DNA from 2 places in the Moritella sp. F3 genome. Region 1 is predicted to be linked to the other one. Evidence: predicted binding sites of a transcription regulator. Region 1 holds the regulator's gene; the other holds the start of a gene.
The links. The regulator sigma-54, encoded in region 1, starts transcription at its own class of promoters, with help from an activator protein. The targets are predictions, from matches to a motif close to GTTGGCACGNNNNTNGNNT.
Positions count from the first base shown of each region.

Region 2: the regulator sigma-54 is predicted to act here: its motif matches at 1,617-1,635, upstream of fliE (flagellar hook-basal body complex protein FliE).

Region 1 is NZ_BLRL01000009.1:119,407-122,779, forward strand. Features, by position in the region: gene lptB (LPS export ABC transporter ATP-binding protein) at 1-434, shown strand, start outside; gene JFU56_RS15345 (RNA polymerase factor sigma-54) at 483-2,003, shown strand; gene hpf (ribosome hibernation promoting factor) at 2,035-2,322, shown strand; gene rapZ (RNase adapter RapZ) at 2,534-3,373, shown strand, end outside.
Region 2 is NZ_BLRL01000008.1:7,468-10,840, reverse strand. Features, by position in the region: gene fliF (flagellar basal-body MS-ring/collar protein FliF) at 1-1,204, opposite strand, end outside; gene fliE (flagellar hook-basal body complex protein FliE) at 1,227-1,556, opposite strand; gene JFU56_RS14105 (sigma-54 dependent transcriptional regulator) at 1,691-3,082, opposite strand; gene JFU56_RS14100 (PAS domain-containing sensor histidine kinase) at 3,087-3,373, opposite strand, start outside.

The sequences.
Region 1 (3,373 bases):
ATATCATGGCTATTTTGGAATTACGCACAGAATTAAGCCGTTTTGAACGTGAAGAAAAATTAGAAGAATTATTAGAAGAATTTCATATCACCCATATCCGCGACAGTTTAGGTATGAGCTTATCAGGTGGTGAACGCCGTCGTGTAGAGATTGCTCGCGCACTCGCTGCAGATCCGAAGTTTATCTTATTGGATGAACCATTTGCTGGCGTAGATCCAATTTCGGTTGGCGATATTAAGAAAATCATTCAGCATTTACGTGACCGCGGTTTAGGTGTGTTAATTACCGATCATAACGTACGTGAAACGCTTGATGTATGTGAACATTCATATATTGTTAGCCATGGACATTTGATCGCTTCAGGTACTTCTGAAGAAATTTTATCCAATGAAAAAGTAAAAGAAGTATATCTTGGAGATCAATTCCGACTATAGTTTGATATTGATATTTAGCCGCATTAAGGAAGAGAGAGTAGTCGTTAGATGAAGCCATCATTACAACTTAGGATGAGTCAATCTCTGGCAATGACGCCACAGTTACAACAAGCGATTCGATTATTACAACTATCGACCTTGGAGTTACAGCAAGAGATCCAAGAAGCGCTAGATAGCAATCCACTATTAGAACAAGAAGATCCTCATGAGTCGCCCGCTAACGACGCAGATAATCATAACGCGCATGATGACCACAACCATGATGCTAATAATGATGCAGCGCCGACCGATAGCAGTCAAATTGAAGTGGGCGATGCGCTTGCCAGTGAATCGATGCCCGATGAACTACCCAATGACAGTAACTGGGATGACGTTTACACCCCACAAATACAAAACCACAGTAGCGGCAGCGCCGGAATTGATGGCCTAGATCAAGTTTACCAAGGTGAAACCAGCGAAGGTTTATACGAACATTTGATGTGGCAAATGGAGCTAACCCCTTTTTCTGACATCGATCACGCGATTGCAGTCGCAATTATTGACGGTATTGATGATCACGGTTATCTCACTCAAACTTGTGAAGAGATCCTGAACAGCGTTGATATCGACCACCAAGAAGTGGACGCTAACAACGATGCCAAGATTGAATTAGACGAAGTCGAAGCGGTACTAAAACGTATTCAGCACTTTGATCCCATCGGCGTAGCAGCACGTTCACTGCAAGAATGTTTATTGATCCAACTCCAACATTTACCTAAAAATACCCCTTGGTTAAGCGAATGTCAGCAAATAATCCAATCTCATATGGATTTATTAGGCAATCGCGACTACCGTCAATTAAGCCGTAAAACAAAATTAAAAGAACCCCAGCTCAAAGAGATCATGCAATTAATTCAGAGCTTGGAACCAAGACCAGGCAATGTCATTGATCAAACAGAAGGGCTTTACGTTATACCTGACGTGTTAGTAAAGAAAAAAAATAATCAATGGGTGGTAGAGTTAAATCCTGACATTGTGCCAAGATTAAAGGTGAACAATGAATATTCTAATCTTTCGACAGGTAACCGCAACAGCAGCGATGGGCAATTTGTTCGCACCCACGTCCAAGAAGCAAAGTGGTTTATTAAAAGTTTAGAAAGTCGTAATGACACCTTACTAAAAGTGACAAAAAGTATCGTCCAGCGACAGGTTGATTTTTTTGAGTATGGTGATGAAGCCATGAAACCTATGGTACTCAACGATATTGCCGAAGAAGTTGAGATGCATGAATCCACGATATCACGTGTGACGACGCAGAAGTTTATGCATACCCCACGTGGGATCTTTGAATTGAAATTTTTCTTTTCAAGTCATGTAAGCACGGACAACGGTGGCGAATGTTCATCAACCGCTATCCGAGCATTAATTAAGAAATTGGTCGCGGCAGAAAATGCCAGCAAGCCATTAAGTGACAGCAAGATTGCTGATTTACTTGCTGATCAAGGTATCAAGGTCGCTCGACGTACTATTGCAAAGTATCGAGAAGCACTGAGCATACCGCCATCTAATCAGCGCAAGAGTCTATTATAGGACTCACCTAACCTTCATAAGGGAGACGTATATGCAAATTAATTTAACAGGTAGACATGTAGATATTACAGATTCACTGAAAGATTACGTTGATAGCAAGTTTTCCAAATTAGAACGACATTTCGATCACATAAACAATATCCACGTGATCTTAAATGTCGAAAAATTACTGCAGGTTGCAGAAGCAAAAATACATTTAAATGGGGGGGAAATTTTTGCCGTACATGAACATAACGACATGTATGCTGCAATTGATGGCTTAATGGATAAACTCGATAGGCAGGTCATTAAACACAAAGAAAAATTAATTCGCCATTAATTTTAGCCCCACAACAAATAACCTAAAGGAAAACCACTTTTCCTTTAGGTATTACTTTAAGTATTAATAACGCTGACATAATTAAAACATATCATATCCACACCAATTACGGGATAATGAGCATTCTTTTATATTGCTACAGCTTTAAAATTAGCAACCTAATTTTAGCTATGGTAACGATATATTCGCTGCGCAGATATGGGGACAGAACATGAAATTAATAATCGTCAGCGGCCAATCAGGATCCGGTAAATCAATTGCTTTACGGGTACTTGAAGACTTAGGCTACTATTGTGTAGACAACCTACCTGTTACCTTGCTCCCACAGCTACTACAAACCTTAAATGAAAAAACTGAAAAAGTGGCTGTCAGTATCGATGTACGTAACCTCCCAACTGACAAAAAAGAATTAAATGACATTATTACGGCGCTAAAAGCCAGCACCGACCTAACCAGTTTATTCCTCGATACCAATAAAGCTGTACTTATTAAGCGCTACAGCGAGACGAGACGACTACATCCATTAACCAAAGATGAGTTATCGCTATCTCAAGCAATTGAAATAGAGGAAAAACGCTTACGCCCTATCGCCTTGCATGCTGATTTGAAAATCGATACCACCGAGCTCAATATTCATGAGCTGAGCGAGCAAATCAAAGAACGTATTCTAGGTAAGAAAAATAATCAATTGGTGTTGGTCTTCCAATCATTTGGTTTCAAACATGGCCTACCAATGGATGCTGACTATGTATTCGACGTGCGATTTTTACCTAACCCACACTGGATCCCAGAATTAAAACCGTATACAGGTCTGGATGAACCGGTGATTAGTTACCTCAGCCAACAACCAGAAGTAATGAGTTTTGCACTGCAAATCGAAAATTTATTAACGACCTGGTTACCGCTGTTAGAAAAAAATAATCGCAGCTATGTCACTGTTGCAATTGGCTGTACTGGCGGCCAACACCGTTCTGTCTTTATTGCAGAGCAGCTAGCGAAATACTTTAAACTGCAAGATCGAATCGTGCAAACCCGTCACCAGACATTAGAA
Region 2 (3,373 bases), on a different contig from region 1:
CTAAGGTACCATCGGCACCAGTACTGTTGATGTAGTCGACCGCAACCGAGACACTTAAGCGCTGGATAACACCGCTTTGTGATTTGGTATGGCTGATCGTCGTATCGAGTTCATAATTTCGCGTTGATTCTTTTTGTGACTGACCAATAGGACGGGCGGCCGCATTAGCTTCGCCAGCCTCTTCAGGAATGTCGGCATCTAATGGCGGTTGATTGGTTAATGCGCCAGGGATACCTTGATTACCATTACCGATCGATTGGCGCTCAAGTAACATTTCACTGCGTACTGCCGGTAAATCAGGATTAAAACGTTTTTGAGTTTGCTCTGTTACGCTAAAGTCCATCGACACATCAACTTCAGCGGTATAGTTACTCACCCCTAATATTGGGATCAGAATTGAATCTATTTTTTCACGGTACTCACGCTCATGATTTTTGACCATCTCAAATTCGCGGCGACCTTTCGCAGCTAACATGTCTTGACTACCCGAATTCAACAGGCGACCATTTTGATCTGTTAATGTCACACGTGTCGGTTCTAAGCCTTGGACGGCAGAAGCAACTAACTGCACCATAGAATCAATATTTTCTTGAGAAATAGCACTGCTATTACGTACTGTTAATACAACCGTTGCACTGGGTTTCTTTTCGCGTTTAGCAAATACATTTTCTTTCGGGATAGCGAGTAGTACTTGTGCTTTAGACACGTGCTTAAATTCTTCTAATGCACGCGATATTTGACGTTCACGGCCGAGTTTTAAACGCTCACGTTCAACCCGCTGACTGACACCAAAGCCCATATCTTTCATTAAGATATCGTCACCTTGTAATTCTGCAGTGGCTAATCCAGAACGGCGTAAGTTAAGTTTAATGTCTTGATATTGTTCTGCTGGCACAGACACAGTATCACCATTAATTTTATATTCTACTTTCTGTTGATCTAAAAATTCGAGTGTTTCAATAAGCTCTGCTGTTTGATACGTGCCTAACGGACGCATTTCAGGCTCTTTACCCCAAAGTAAAATAAAGACCACTAAAGTTAGCGAGATAGCTAATGCTAAGATGAGAATAATTTGGCGTAAGACATCAGAGTTAGAAAAAAAGCCAAATGCAGAGCTTTTTTGTTCGTTTTCATCTAATTGCGCTAAATCGTTACTCATATCGCTATTGTTTGCGATACCTGTATTTGAAGCTGTATCAGCCACAGCAGTACTCCTTTACCCGAGATTAAACAGGCATGCTCATTATTTCTTTATAAGATTCGATCAGTTTATTGCGAACCTGCACCGTAGCATCGAAAGCCACCCCAGATTTTTGCGATGCTATCATAACATCACTTAGGGATACACTGCGATCCCCTTGATCAAATCGAGTGCGCAAATCGCCCGTATTCTGTTGTAATCCGTTCACATTATCCATTGCTTGCTGCAACATATCACCAAAATTAGCCGATGTCGTGCTCGGTGCTTTTACCGCGGTTGGATCTGTTTCAAATTTAGTCGCTTGTAACGACATGCTTTGCATTTCAGAGTAAAGGTTGTTGGCTGCGATATTCATGGATTATCCTTGGTTGTCATATTTTTGACCTACTCGACTAATTTTGTCGCTAATCAAGTAAAGCAATTGTTATGCCAACAAAAAAAGGCCGCAATTTCAATGAATTGCGGCCTTTAAATAACATCTAACATTAATTAAGCGGGGATTTCAATTCCTTGCTCACGCATTTTTGCTAATTTATAGCGTAAAGTACGTGGACTAATACCGAGTTTTTCTGATACGTCCTTGCGCACGCCGTGACAACCAATCAAGGTTTCCAGAATAATTTGATATTCTTGCTGACGTAATTCATTACCTAAAGGTTCAGTTGGCATTGTCACTCTGCGAACTGGAGTTTCAGTCTTAACCTCCAGTTGTGGTGCCACGCAATCATCCATTGATAAGGTGAAATCGGCAGCAGTAAAATCTTCTAAAATCAAATCTTCAGTCTTAACTTGCCCATCAACCGCTAAAATCATCGCTCGTTGAATAACATTGTCTAATTCACGGACATTACCTGGCCAGTGATAAATCTGTAATTTCGCTTTTGCACATTCAAGTAATTCCAATGTTGGCATATTATTTTGCTTACAGTGTAGTTTTAATAAGTGCTCGGCAATCGGCAGAATATCGCCTTTACGTTCAGTTAGTGGTAACCAAGCTAATGGAAATACATTTAAGCGATAATATAAATCTTCTCTGAACTCACCGTTCGCCACAGCTTGCTTCATGTTACGGTTACTGGTGGCAATAACGCGCACATTTAATTTAATCGTTTTACGGCTACCGAGTCGTTCCACTTCACGTTCTTGTAATACCCGTAATAATTTAACTTGCAGGGCTAAATTCATCTCTGATATTTCATCAAGCAAGATAGTACCGTTCTGCGCTTGCTCAAACTTACCAGGACACGCCTGGATAGCCCCTGTAAATGCGCCTTTCTCGTAGCCGAACAACGTCGCTTCAAGCATATTATCAGGGATCGCAGCACAGTTAATTGCAACATATGGGCCATCGAACCGCATCGAATTATCATGGATATAACGTGATAATACTTCTTTACCTGTACCACTTGGGCCAGTCACCATCACAGTCGCATCTGATTTAGCCACTTTACGCGCCAAATTCAACAACTGCTCGGTTTTTACATCGCCATAGCAAGGTGTACGTTTAACTTCTTTTTGTGGCGGTACATAACGACCAACCTGATTAATCAATACTTCAGGTGAGAACGGCTTACCGATGTAATCCACAGCACCACTACGCATTGCTGTTACAGCGTCATCTACTTTGGCATACGCTGTCATCAACAACACAGGTAAATCAGGATGCTTTTGTTTAATATTGTGTAGTAATGTTAACCCGCTCATACCGCCCATTTGGACATCGCTCACGACCATATCATAGGTTTTTTTACCCAATGCAATCAGTGCGCCTTCGCCGCTATCAACTTCATCACATTCGTAACCAGCCATTAATAAGGTATCAACCAAGGCTTCACGAAGACCTAAATCATCTTCAACAACAAGAATTTGAGAATGGGACATACTATTATCCACCTATTACCATTGGTTGCGGTTCTGCTACGCGATGTAGCGGTACGATTATACTAAAACTACTGCCTTCACCTTCAGTTGAATCTAACTTCAAACGACCTTGGTGGGCTTTAACGACACTTTGCACCACTGCAAGGCCAAGACCTGTACCTTGTGATTTAGTGGTAAAGAACGGTTCTAAGATTTGTGCTTGCATATGCTTGGCAATACCGGGGCCATCATCGGTCACAACAATAGCCACGTCATCATCACCTGAACGGATTGCAGATATCGCTAAACTAG